DNA from 3 places in the Colwellia sp. Bg11-12 genome. Region 2 is predicted to be linked to each of the others. Evidence: riboswitches for the same ligand, from Rfam matches in the RefSeq annotation. Region 2 holds a riboswitch; each other region holds the start of a gene.

Region 1 (4,768 bases), on a different contig from region 2:
GTATTGTGCATGATAAAGCGGGCACTGACATTTATTACGGTGTTGAAGCAGTCTATAAAATAAATTAATGATTAAAAATAATTATTTAAGGCCCATTATTGTATCTAAGCGGTACCTTAGGAGGGAAGGATTATGGATGACCAAAATTAACCGTTTAACGGCAATAGTGACGGTTATTTCTATCGAAGAAGAGACATAAAGTATCATATACTTTATTCAAAACCGGTTTATTCAAAATCTGTCACAGGATCGTCATTATATTTACGTGCCCACACCAATGCATTTTGATAGTAATCAGCTAATTCTTCATAATCAACATTAATCCTTTGAGCATTTCTTTTGGTGTTATACCAACTGCCTTTTTCATAATAGCTAACCGTGCTAAGAATATATTTTAACGTAGAGGGTTTATCGCTTGTTAGTGCTGCGACTACCTCAGCAGGTAACGATAAGCTATTCACTATTTTATCAAGTGGTGCATCTAGCATTGCATCTAACAAAGAAAACAACCCAACCAGAAAACTAGCCTCTGTATGTTCAGGTATCGTTTTCTCTGCGATTAATTCACAAAATCTTGCTCTAATAATAGCGAGTCGTGTTAATTCTTTTGGCTTTTTTTTAGCTAACGACCCAGCAGCTAAAAGTAGAATTAATTTCTTAGTTTGGGCTTCGCCTAAATATATTAATGCGCTTTTAATCGATGTTATCTCTTGGCTTATCGGTAAGATGCCAGAATTAATAAATTTAAATAACTTAAAGGAAAGCCCTACATCTCGCTCAAAATAACTGGTGATACGTTTAATATTCAATGTTGTTCTCAGACACTCTTGAATCAAACTTAACAAAATGGGTTGGTGGCTATCTATTTCATTACTTTCTGACATTTCAGGTCGACAGAAGTAATATCCTTGAAAAAAATTAAAACCTAATTTTTTTGCTTGTAAAAATTCTTCTTTAGTCTCAACTTTTTCGGCAAGAATCTTAAGATTCTTTCTCGCTTTTAGCTTCTTAATTAACGGGGATATTTTATCAAGTGGCGTAGCTTGAATATCAAACTTGATCAGTTTCATTAAATTGAAAAAACGATTCCATTCAGGCTTATAAACAAAATCATCTAAGGCTAAATGGTAACCTTGGTGATATAAATCTTTGCATACTTGATAAACTTCATCAGAAGGGGAAACGGTCTCAAGTATTTCTATCACGACTTGCTTTGGCGGTAAAATTAAAGGTAACCCATTTAAAATAGACTCTTCAGGGAAGTTAATTAAGGCGGGTTTATTATCAGTTATTAATCCTAACCCTTGATTAAGATGAGTTCTCATAATTAATTTTGACGTTGCTTTATGGGGATTAATTGATGGAAAGAAATTTTCAGGCCCGCCTCGATATAACAACTCATATGCTACAACATTTTCTTTTCGGTTCAATATGGCTTGTCTTGCGGTATATACTTTCATAATTATTATTCTCCTAATCCGTCAGGAATTTGAGCGAAGCGAAGATAAAAAAACATTTCATTTTTAGTCATCTACTATTATTTAAATTTTAAATTAATAATAAATAGATCGGGTAATAATCTATCTATTAACCCAAAATCACCTTTTTTATTAACTTTCATATCACCTAAAGCGGTATCAATTTTAACTGCGTCAAATAACATACTAAATCATTTTATGACAATAAGATTTTAGCTGGTTGTTTTAGAAGGTTTTTTACGACCTTGCCAGATAAAATCATCTAAACCGTCACTAAGCACATTATTTTCCTGCCCTTCACTCTGTTTTTTAAATTTATCGTGAAAATCATGGTTCTTCGCCTCAACAACCCCAGCCACACCTTCGTTGAAAAGTTTTATGACATCAATTTTTTCGTTTATTAAACTTATTATCGCCTCATCTGTAGATTTTATGTTTGTTAATAAAGCGAGTGAGTTTTCATTTAAGACACCACTTTCGTGATACATTTTATTATCTAAGGCTTGTCTCGCTTGAATATGAAAAATCGAAGATTTTAAACGTGTTGTTAATATGTCGAGCTGATCCAATTCTTCTTGTACATCGGCAACATTCACATACCCTTTAAATTGATCTGCTTTTAAAGTCATCATTAACATCATGCTGTGATTTAGTATCGCCCGCAATTCTGTTTCGTTATGAGGTATGGATAGCAGCGCATAAAAATTATCTTCCGCTGGAGGGAGTTGGCGAAAATGGAGCAGTTTACTTTCTATTTCAGCTTTAGCCTCAAGACGATTTTCCGTACGCTTTATCTTTATTAATGCATTTAGCGCCGTTAAATTTCTTTCTAAGCAAACTATCGAACTGACTGCGGTTAAAGATAATGACATACAGCCCTGAAGTAATCGCTGTCCACGCGTTACAATCTGTTGTAACTTCACGTATTTTTTGTTCTTGTCGACCCACTTTCTCTCTTTTATGCTTTTCATAAATTCAACTAATACACCTAATAACAAAGAGAGAACAACCAGTACTGAAATAGTTAAATACACTGTAAGCATCCTTATATTTTGACTTAGCTAGCTTTGTTACTTCTGTAAGGCCGAGATACTTCTTTATTATATTGTTTTAACTAAAGCAAACGTCTTTATAAATAAGTTTGCTTTGAGCTAAAGCGTTGATAAAAAAGTAAATACGCTAAGTGCTTTAGTATAAAAAAATAGAAATCCATTTATGATTTACACGTAAATTTGAATAAACAAGAAAAGCGAATAGAAGAAAGTTAGGACGCCGAGAGAAGGTCCTCCCGAGAAACGTATAGTAGAGAATGAATATACGTAATAACCTTGGTAGCCCCACTATCTAATCTGCAGTAGACTGGTGGCTTTGCGTCCTGATCTCACGATCAGTTTGCTATTAACTTGTTATGTTTGCATTAGACATGAAATTACAATAAATCACAACAAGAAATGACGAGAAATAAAAGTAATAGATAACAAGAACTAACAATGAACCTAAAGTTTCTTTTTTTAAAAAATAAAAAATTGTTACCTCAGTATTTACTGAGGCTTCATCAATAGGCATTGGAAAATAAATTGTCTTTCTTCAAACTTTTATAGATGGATAGTACATGGATCAATCGAAAAAGGTCACAGTGAAACTTCACTGTTTGTGCCAAATTTAGCTCATGATCCTATGCTATCAGTAAACTTGTAATCACTATTACTGAGCAAATACTCTTTAAACTCATTAAGGGGTAAAGCTTTTGCGTAATACCAACCTTGTCCAAGTTCAATATCCATTTTCAATAATTCGTCAACTTGTAATCTATTTTCAATGCCTTCAGCAATAATAGTTGCCTCTAATTTTTCTGCTATCGAAACAATATTAGGGATTAATGTCGACCGAATAGAACCTGTTTCCACTTCATCAATAAATGACTTATCTACTTTCAATGTATCAATATCTAACAACTTTAACTGAGATAAATTAGAGTAACCTGTACCGAAGTCATCGATAGATATTTTTATGTGGCTTTTTGAAAGCTTTTCTAATGTATCTCCTACCTTACTATAATGTAACTCTTCATCTTCTGTTACCTCAAAGCAAATTTGCAGGTTAGGCGTTATATTTTTTAACAGCTCAACACCTTTAAGAATATTGCCATTATTAATATCTTTTGGAAAAACATTAATGGAGAGGTAAAATGGCTTATCAATCACTTTAATCTCTTTAAAGTCATCTATTGCTTGTAAAATAAGATGTTCCGTCATGAGCCAAGACATGTCTAACTCACTAACGACAGAAATAAATTGGTCAGGGTAAAGAGGACCAATATGATCTTCAAATCGAGCAAGTAGCTCACACCCCATAACTTTACCTGTTTTTAGTTCAATTATAGGCTGATAATGAGGTTTAATGCCCTTAAAAGACAAGCCTAGTTTTATTCTTCTTTTCGTACTATAGATGTAACTGTACATCCATTGATACGCATGCAAAGTAGCAACGCCTGAGACTAAAGATATAAACATTAAAATTAATAAAACAGGGCCGACTTGAAATTCTGAAAAGTTTTTCTGTTGAATAACCACACATATTATCCCTTTAGGGCCACATAATTCTAAAGAGTGTGATAACAATCCCGTACTAAAATAAGGCTTACCCATTTTTGCTTTTTGTTGATAAAGATCTGGTTTTCCAAAAAGGTGTGTTATTTCATCACCCTTAACAGCTAATAACTCATACTCATTAAATTTTCTGTGTTCATATAAAATACCTTGGAACGACGCGACTATATTGTAATTATCCTTACGTATAACAATACCTTGAAGCGTTCTATCAAAGGTTATCAATTTATGATTAAACCAAAACTTATGCCCGTCGAGTATCAAATTAGGTGAAGTTTCTTTTATAGGTTTAGCTAAAAGACCAATACCCGTTGTACAGGTTAATAAATCATTGTTAAGGAAACCAATATCTTTAATATCGTTCGATTCAAATTGAGATTTTCGCATCGCCAATAAATTTTCATTAGAGCAGTTAGAAAAACCTTTGTTATTTAATGATGCTAAAACACTATATCCTTGCTCTGTGGTATTCACTAAATCGGCAAGTATATTTTCTCCCTGTTCCAAAAGCTGACTTTTTAATATGTAGGAATATATGAAAAATATGATCATTAAACTAAATAGCACACCAGATAAAAATGCCAAATACTTTGTCATTGAACCCATTCTTTGCATTTAATCAACCTCAAAAAATTTATAACATAATGATAATAAAGATTTAATATTTAGTTATAGGTTACT
Region 2 (4,768 bases):
GGTATTGTCTACGCTTCACCTTTTACCATTCTCGGCGTTATGGTGAGTTTTATGGTCGTGAAAATACTCATTATTGCCTTTCTAGCACAACGAGCTGGAGAAGCGTCTAAAGATGCGTGGGCAGCAGGTTTTATGCTGGCGCAGATGGGGGAGTTTGGTTTTGTGCTTATTGCTTTAGCTAATCAGGTTAAATTACTACCCGTTGAAACCGCTTCTATTTTATTAGGTGCCGGGGTTTTGAGTATGGCGATAACACCTTATATGATTAACAATGCCCGTCGTTGGTCGTTGCTGCTCAGTAATGAAAAACCGATAGAGACCGACCATTTAACTGAACTGCCCGAGCAAACAGAATTAAGTGATCATGTGATTATTTGTGGTTTTGGCCGTATTGGTCAAACTGTGAGTCGCTTTTTAAAACAAGAATCTATCAAATTTGTTGCTATAGATATAGATCCCTTACGCACATCTAAAGCGAGGGACGCTGGCGAGAATGTACTCTTTGGTTCATCAAGACAAACTGAATTGCTACAAGCGGCTCATTTATCACAAGCTAAACTGGTCGTGATCGCTTTTGGTGAAGATAAACAGTCGCTTGAGGTTATTCAAAAAGTTAGATCACTCTCACCTGATGTGCCAATTCTCGTACGCACTCGAAATGACGACCAACTTCAAGCATTACAGGAAGCGGGGGCTAACCAAGTTGTTCCAGAGAGCTTAGAGGGTAGTCTTATGCTTGTATCACAAGTGTTATCGTTAACAGGCGTTCCTTTCTCTCGTATCATACGCCGAGTACAAAAAGAACGTAAAGACCACTACAGCCATTTACATGGCTTTTTTCAAGGGGAGCATACAGACATGAGCCCTGAAGCAATGGACCGCATTGAATTTGCAAATGCAATAATACTGACCGAAAATTCTTTTGCTATTGGTCACTCAATAGCATCACTGAACTTATCAACAAAAAGGGTTACGGTGGTGGCGCTTCGCCGCAATGATGTTGAAACAGAACAACCAGATGGAGCGACTATCCTTCAGGCACAAGATACATTGATCGTTCGTGGCAAGCCTAGACGAGTTGAGCGAGTTGAACGATTTGTGCAAGAAGGTGGCTAAGGTGACTTTTAAGCAAATATAACGAGCACTCTTTATAGTGACAAAAATTTTCGAATCGCCGTTTCTTGCTCCATAGCATCTTCAAAACCTAACTTAATTAATTGGCGGCAATAGTTTTTTTCAAATAATAAATAACTCACAATACTCGACTCTGAGTCATTAGAAATGCCTACGCTGCGTAATAATAAACGTATAGACAGTGGTAAGTCTGAAAAATAATCTACGGCGATAGCGTTAAAGTCATGACTTGGATTAATCAGAAAAGACGATATAGGTTTTAAGCCATCTTTTTCTTTTCTCACTTCTGGCGGTATAAGCTTTATTGTTTCGTTAATTCGCTCTAAGCGTTCTATGTCACTGTGCAACGTATCTGAAAAAATAGTATCAAGTAAATGACCAGCCACAGTCGATGTTGTTGGTGGATGAGGGTTGTTTACTTTACTATGAAGTGGGGCTTTAGGTTGATCAACACCAATAATAAATAGGTTTTCTCCACCTAAATGTATGGCTGGACTTAAGGGGGAAAGCTGATGTATAGAGCCATCACCATAATGCTCTTGGCGAATTTTTATCGAAGGAAATACCAATGGGATAGCAGCAGAGGCCATTAAGTGCTCACTGTTAATTTGACAAGGCTCACCACGACGTTTAGCCCTAAACCATGGCGAAATAGACTCTTCTGATTGATAAAAACTGATTGAATCCCCATTACTATAGCTTGATGCAGTAATAGAAACCGCTGATAAGTAACCGCGTATAATATTGGCGTCGATGCGCTTAAAGTCAACAACCATATTTAGCATGTCACGAAGTGGCGCATTGTTTAGTAAACTACGCGCACTTTTATTCGCATAATCAGCTTGGAAACTAGCGAGCATACCTTTAGCTAAATGAGAAAAAACTCTGATACCGTCGCTATGATAAACTCTACTGGTATTAATGTTTTTCCAGACCCATTCAAGCTTCTTTACCCCAAGATGAAAGCATGACGAGTAACATGCCAATGCTGTGGTATTGATGGCACCAGCAGAAGTACCACATATAATAGGAAAGGGGATACCATGATTTCTTGGAACAAATTTGGATATTGCAGAAAGTACGCCTACTTGATAAGCCGCTCGGGCCCCACCACCAGTAAGTATTAAAGCATTCTTACTGTCTTTATAATTTCTCTTGGTTAACATGTAAATCGCAATTTTATTAATATGAGTATAGTTTAATCAGTTTCATAGCGCTGTGCTAGGGCTTAGTGAGTGAAAAATAGGTTTGGAAGAAAATAGGTGAAAAAAAAACCTGCAGAAGCAGGTTTTTTAAATGACATAGAATTATTATCTAGTAAAACTGTACACTTGGTTTAACAAATAACGTCTACTAAAGAATAAGTTTAGCTGCTAACACGTTCGTTAGCTGCGTCTATCAATGGTTGCGATCCGGCTTGCAAAATAGTTAAGTTAGCTGAGACAACTTTCTTTGGTAATTTTGAAATCATCAAAGAACCTGTTTTAACTGAACCCTGAGACGATGCAAACGCCAACAGATTCTGTCCATTACACTCAATACCTTTAAAGATACTACGAATTTTTAATCTATTCGTTTTTAAAAATGTACGCATGCGTTTTTTGTCGTCCGCAGCAACATACTGACAAATACTTTGTGCAATGTTAGATGCTTGTGCTTTCGGCGCCGATACAACAGACGTCAGTGTTAAAATAGTGATGGTAGAAGCTAGTAATAATTTTTTCATTTTAGTAACCTTTTAATAAATTTAGTTAGTAAAGGAAAAAACCACGGGATGTACCTTGTATAACGAGGTGACTCCGCTGTCATAGGATCTACATTATAAAAACATAAATCCCTTAGACCGGTGGTTTTGCGTAACACGATTTCACGTGTTTTGCCTTTTCTTTGTCTCTTTTAGTATTGCTAATTGAGTAATTAAATGCAAGACAAATGTGCAAAATTGTAAAGGTGAGCGACTACTTATTTAAAATTAATTGTTTTCTATGGTTATATTTCACAAGTAAAACAAGAACTTAATTAAAAAGTATCTATTGTTTATAAATTATGGCGATTTTTAGCAGAGGTGAAAATTTGTAACAAAAAAGAGAGTCATCTCTCTTCTTTGTTTTTTTCTGGTAAACAGGTGGTGTTTAATTGTTAAAATTTCATTTCAGGGACATTATTGGGTACAATTAATTCACCTTCAGTGAGTTTTATAATTTCTTCAACACTTACACCTGGCGCGCGCTCTAATAAATGGAATTTACCGTCTTTAATTTCAATAAAAGCTAAATCAGTCAGTACTCTTTTAATGCAACCTTTACCGGTTAATGGCAAAGTACAGTTAGAGAGTAATTTTGACACGCCATGCTTTGATGCATGGGTCATGGTAACAATAATGTTATCAGCACCAGCAACTAAATCCATTGCGCCGCCCATGCCTTTTATGAGTTTACCGGGGATCATATACGAAGCGATGTTACCGTTTACATCAACTTCAAAAGCGCCAAGTACGGTCAAGTCGACATGACCACCACGGATCATTGCAAAAGACTCTGCGCTATCAAAGACAGAAGCGCCTTTTGCCATAGTGACTGTTTGTTTACCTGCATTAATTAAGTCGGCGTCAATCTCATCTTCAGTGGGAAATTGTCCCATGCCGAGTAAGCCATTTTCAGACTGCAACATAACTTCTATTCCTGCTGGAATGAAGTTAGCAACGAGTGTTGGAATGCCGATACCTAAATTAACGTAATATCCGTCTTGTAATTCTTGTGCTACGCGTTGTGCTAGTTGTTCTCTTGATAAAGCCATGATTAAACCTCCAAAATTATTTTATGACTGAGCAATACGAACAGTGCGTTGTTCAATGCGTTTCTCAAATGACCCTAGAATAAGGCGATCAACGTAAATACCTGGGGTATGAATTTGGTCGGGGTCTAACTCACCAGGTTCAACAATTTCTTCAACTTCAACAACGGTAATTTTACCTGCTGTTGCTGCCATGGGATTAAAGTTTCGTGCTGTTTTTCTATAAACCAAGTTACCGTAACGGTCAGCTTTCCATGCTTTAATAATAGCAAAGTCGCCTTTAATGGCAGGTTCAAGGATATACATTCTTCCCTCAATTTCACGCTCTTCTTTACCTTCTGCTACGGGCGTTCCGTAACCTGTTGCTGTAAAGAAAGCGGGTATACCAGCACCACCGGCTCGCATTTTTTCAGCGAGTGTGCCTTGTGGTGTCAGTTCTACTTCTAATTCTCCATTCATCATTTGGCGTTCAAACTCAGCGTTTTCACCCACATAAGAAGCAACGATTTTTTTGATTTGACGGTCTTGTAGTAATACACCTAAACCAAAATCGTCAACACCACAATTATTTGAAACAAGTGTTAACGCTTTAGTACCTTTACGTTTTATTTCACTAATTAGGTTCTCTGGAATACCACATAAACCAAAGCCACCTGAAATAACAGTCATACCGTCTTCAAGTCCTGCCATCGCTTCTTCGTAGCTTGATACTACTTTGTCAAATCCGGCCATTATTCAATCCTCATTAAATTGATATCTGCGGTGTATTTATAATACACTGCTATTTTTTATTATATTTATGCTTGTGCGCGGTACGCATTAGACACTTTAGATGAAGGTG
Region 3 (4,768 bases), on a different contig from region 2:
TTCATTGTTTTCAATGATGCAACGTTATCAGAGCTTGCGCGCGTAAAGCCAAAAACATCACAGCAAATGCTAAATATTAATGGTATTGGTGATACTAAACTTGCCCGTTATGGTCATGATTTTTTACAAGTTATTCAACAGCATAATGCATAAAAAAAAACGCTCAATTGAGCGTTTTTTATATAATTATTGATGAACGAGGTTAAACAATAATTATTAAGTTTACTTTAAACTAGCGTAATAAGCCGCAATATTTGCGATATCTTCATCACTTAAACCCATAGCCATAGGTCCCATTATCGCATTTTTACGTGTTCCAGCTTTAAAAGCCTTTAATTGGCTCACCGTATAAGCTTCTTTTTGTCCAGCAAGATTTGGGTACATTGGAACTGCAGAGATACCTGCAACGCCATGACAAGCGGCACACATACCAGTTTTTGCTTTACCAGCAGCAACATCACCAGCAAAAACAGGAGATGCCATCATTAAAGTAGCTGCAACAGCTAAAGTAATTTTTTTCATAACTTATTTCTCTCTTAGTCGTTAGGATTTTTATACTTGCTTCAGTATATGAGAAAAGAGGATGGCTGTCGTTGACTTTCTTAAGCTAAGTAATAGCAATGCATAATTCTTTGATTTACAAACCAGAATAAACTTTTATTAGCTAAAGTCTGAATCGACTTATTCGTAAATTATTAAAAAATTAATGCGTTATTGTCAAGGGGGTAATCAGGGAGCAAGCGTCGAGCTTTCTTTAAAATATTGTTGGCATTTTCAGCGATATTAAATATTTCCACGCCAATTGATAAAGTCATTCGAGGTAATCTAATTCCCGATTTACTACTCACAAAACGAAGTTTCTCAACGCCCTGTGATATTTTATCAGCGATTTCTCTTGCGCTTGCTTTATCAACATCAGGTAAGAGTATTAAAAACTCATCTTCGCCAGAACGAATCGGCAATCCGCTGTCATCAACATAGCTATTAACTTTACTGGCTATTTTTGACAATAGAACATCGCTAATTAAATGACCAAATTGTGTATTAATTTCTGACAGTTGATTTACATTGACTAAAATCGCTGCAATCTGTCGGTTTGGATCTTCTGTTAACCATAAGTCTAAATGTTTAGACATAGCTTTACGATTATAAAGCCCTGTCAGGGGATCCATATAAATCTCTTTACGTGCTTCTTTCAATTCAACTTGTAATGCACGTGTCTTTTCACAAGTCAATGAAATATGCTCAGCAAACTTTTGTTGGTGTAGTTTAAATGCCTGAGATGCATGGCGTATACTATTTGCTGCAGAAATTGCTGTTTGTTTATCAGAAGATTGTAAGTGATCTATATTATTATCTAGGTTGGTAATAAGTTTATTAATACTTAAAGATGACTTTTGGCTATTTTTCTCAACATGAGTAACAACCTCTTCTAGTTCATCAATAATTTCGTCTCTGAAGTTACTCTGACCTAAAATGTATTGACGGTAGTTTTCTTCAATAAAGAAATTATCGAGTTTCTTACCTGAGGTAAGTTGATTTTCAATGGTTGTATTAAGTGGAATATTTTTCTTATTAATATATTCGTAGCTTACTGCATAATTAATAGGGCTGACAGGCAAATACCACCGCTGTAATTGTTTTACAGCCATATTCATTTTTTGTTCAGCTTGTTTTATGGAATCATGATATTTCATCGTTCCATCTCAATATAAGCACCCAAGTAAAATTTTGTTAGCCTATCTTCTAGTAAAAACAAGTAAAGTGCCAGATATATTTTTTATTGAAAAAAATAGAGCTTTTATTAACACTTGTTATTTAGTATCTAGATATTGAGTGGTAGAAAAAGGGAGGAAGGCGCGCAAAGTATACCGAAAGCAAACTGTTCAAGAATAGACAAGCCCCCACTATATCTAAATTTGGCAGTTCCGCTATCTTAGGTTTCCCCTTAGACCGGTAACTTTGCGTCTCTAGCTTTCACTAGATTTGCCCTTTTCGAGTTTTAGAAACTCGAATTTCATTATAAGCGTTGAACTATGCTTGTAAACCTTTATTATGAATATTCGTTGAACTTTAACTTAAACCTATAAATAAAAGATAAATTTATAGTTGATAACTACTCATTAAATCAAGGATTTTAGCTAATAATGTTTTATAAATTGCTGGTGATTCTTTGCTTTTTTATGGTTACTTCATTTTGTTTTGCTAGTGATACTCTAAAGATTGAACAAAATATTAAAGATGTCGAACGGTATTTTTTACAAGAATCTGAAAACCTTCCGTATGAAGAAATAATTACCCTATCAATAAATATTCTTGGATCCCGAGAAAATTATACGACGCAAACCCGTGGTAAAATCTTTATTTTACTTGCCGATGTTGCTAATAATAAAGGCGAAGATGCTGATGCTTTGCAATTTGCACAGGACGGGCTCTCTTTGCAAGGACTTAGTCATTCGATAAAATTCAATTTACTCCTTAAAGTTGCCCATGGTTATTATTTACAGGAAAAATATGCGCAAACACAAGATTTTGCCACAAGGGTAATTTTAATGGCAGAGTCCTCTGATGTTTTGAAATATCGATTGGTTGCACTCAGTTATCGAGCGGTTAGCTATGCTTTGCAAAGTGAAAATGATTTAGCGATGAATGATCTTAATCAAGTTGAGGTGTTAATATCAGTGAATCCTCAATATAGGGATCACCTTTGCTTGTTAGAGATATTGGCAACAGCGCACTATTATTTAGGAGATTATCAAACTGCACTTACCATGCAAAATAAATTATTAACGCTAAAATTTGATTTAGATAAACTGGCAAATATTGATCAAACTTACCTACATTTAGGGCGTGCTTATTTTCAGTTAAATTTACTTGATGATGCCTATAATGCTTATTGGGAAGCGCAAAAAAGTAGTGAAAATAAAAACGCTCCAATTCGTGTTGCCTATGCTAAGTTAGGCTTGGCAGAGGTATTACTTAAACAAAGAGAGTTTCAAGATTCACACAACTGGCTGTTATCGGCAAGCGCTACATTTAATGAAAAAAGCTTAAATAAACCTTATTTAACTTCATTAATCTTATTGGCTGAGACTGCAAATCATTTAGACAATAACGCTTTATATCAACATTATCTTCAATTAGCTGAATTAATGGCTAAAAATGTAAAGTTATCAATAAAACAGAGTAAATTGTTACTTTTACTTAGTGATATGTACCAGCAAAATGGCGATTATAAAAATGCCTTAGAACTGCACAAAAATTATCTTGAGCTCCTCCAACATTTTCAAAAAAAGTCCCAGCCATCATTAGCTATTAATACTCCTCAAATGTTGAGTGCAAATAACAAAAGTCTAAAATTAATGCTCAATTTGACTGAAAAAAGTAAATTACACAGTCAGTTTAGTGCAAAGTATATCGCTCAAAAAGAGATAATATATCTTTTAAGTTTTATAGTTTTTATCTTGCTGATTACGTTGGCTTATTTTTGGTTAAGACAAAGAACATTGCGGTCGAAACAGGTCTATGATGAAGTTGAACAACCAATATTTTATTTAGTCACTCCCTCTCAAACCAAAAGAAACTATCAGCTAAACTATAAGATGGCGAGAAAATATGATTATCCACTCGCGGTTGGTTATTTGTCAGTGATCAATTGGCAAGAGTTATCCTTTCACTTTAATGACAAAATTATGCTTGAGGTTTCGAAAACATTAGCGACTTTACTTAATGAATCAAAAGGTGAATTTGATGAAGCAGGCACTATTAACGATGGTGAATATCTACTCTTAGGGCCTCATCAAACAGAAAGTGAAATAGCCGCTAAATTACATGGTCTAGCTGAGGCAATTAAGGTAAGATTCTTCGCCAATTTGGGAGATTATTCGGTGAAAATTGGTTATGCTTACGGCTTGCCAACTGCTCAAGATATTGATCCTTATATCTTTTTGTCACGTTTAAGTGAAACCACTAAAGCGTAATAGAATATTGTTTTTATATTAATAGGTTTTATATGATTTTTGTATTATCCATAGCAGTGCTTTTCATTGCTTTGAGTGTTTATTTTTATTTTCGGGCGGAAGGATTACAACGAGCATTATCTAATGCGAAAAAAGAATTCTATAGCACACAAAAAGAAAATAAGCTTTACATGGACTCAATGGCACTTATCGCTAAGCGACATGAGGGCTTTGTGAAAAATCGATTACAAATAATTAAAGAAAATGAAATACTCGAGCTCGAAACGATTGAGATCATTACACCGCTTATTAATAACTATGCCGCTATTTTTATTGAGTGTTTAAAAGGAAAGGGTAAGCTGCAACCTATCGCTAAAAAGTGTTATGAAAGTTACGGCGATGAAAGCTTTAACAAATTAGTCGCTTATGTGTCTAAACAAGATGCGAGCATAAAGCGTATGTGGTCAAGTAATAATTTAAGTGGCTACATTTCTTTAATTGAAGCGCTATTACTTAGTAATATAAAGGAAGATGCTTAGTTAAGGCATTTATCCGGAACAGCTTTTTTTGAAAATAACAAATAATAAGAGAGCTTATTTTTAAGGTCGAATAGTAATACTTGGTGTTGAATTTACTTCACCTTCACCATTAATCGTGGCTGTTTTACCATTGCATTGTAATATAGCTAAACTGCCATTATTACTATTTCTGATAAAAGATAAGTCGTAACCAAACTGTGTCATGCTACTTGCAGCAAACTTCTGTGCGAGTGATAGTTTATCCCATAAAGATGCTTCTTCAGGAGTATA

Evidence for each region. Region 2 has a riboswitch for cyclic di-GMP ahead of H4J39_RS17290 (DUF3718 domain-containing protein). Riboswitches for the same ligand answer to the same signal wherever they lie in the genome.
Region 1: another riboswitch for cyclic di-GMP. It lies ahead of H4J39_RS09870 (hypothetical protein); the one in region 2 lies ahead of H4J39_RS17290 (DUF3718 domain-containing protein).
Region 3: another riboswitch for cyclic di-GMP. It lies ahead of H4J39_RS06410 (GGDEF domain-containing protein); the one in region 2 lies ahead of H4J39_RS17290 (DUF3718 domain-containing protein).

The regions. Positions count from the first base shown of each region.
Region 1 is NZ_JACGUZ010000071.1:206,128-210,895, reverse strand. Features, by position in the region: gene H4J39_RS09880 (hypothetical protein) at 1-68, shown strand, start outside; gene H4J39_RS09875 (EAL and HDOD domain-containing protein) at 228-1,460, opposite strand; gene H4J39_RS19165 (hypothetical protein) at 1,538-1,663, opposite strand; gene H4J39_RS09870 (hypothetical protein) at 1,691-2,512, opposite strand; cyclic di-GMP riboswitch class I at 2,806-2,885, opposite strand; gene H4J39_RS09865 (EAL domain-containing protein) at 3,146-4,702, opposite strand.
Region 2 is NZ_JACGUZ010000081.1:17,410-22,177, reverse strand. Features, by position in the region: gene H4J39_RS17300 (monovalent cation:proton antiporter family protein) at 1-1,116, shown strand, start outside; gene H4J39_RS17295 (patatin-like phospholipase family protein) at 1,149-2,300, opposite strand; gene H4J39_RS17290 (DUF3718 domain-containing protein) at 2,501-2,860, opposite strand; cyclic di-GMP riboswitch class I at 2,924-3,025, opposite strand; gene H4J39_RS17285 (3-oxoacid CoA-transferase subunit B) at 3,274-3,930, opposite strand; gene H4J39_RS17280 (CoA transferase subunit A) at 3,952-4,659, opposite strand; gene H4J39_RS17275 (hydroxymethylglutaryl-CoA lyase) at 4,725-4,768, opposite strand, start outside.
Region 3 is NZ_JACGUZ010000059.1:101,187-105,954, forward strand. Features, by position in the region: gene recQ (DNA helicase RecQ) at 1-153, shown strand, start outside; gene H4J39_RS06405 (cytochrome c) at 223-522, opposite strand; gene H4J39_RS06410 (GGDEF domain-containing protein) at 696-1,697, opposite strand; cyclic di-GMP riboswitch class I at 1,919-2,001, opposite strand; gene H4J39_RS06415 (hypothetical protein) at 2,148-3,980, shown strand; gene H4J39_RS06420 (hypothetical protein) at 4,013-4,498, shown strand; gene H4J39_RS06425 (hypothetical protein) at 4,559-4,768, opposite strand, start outside.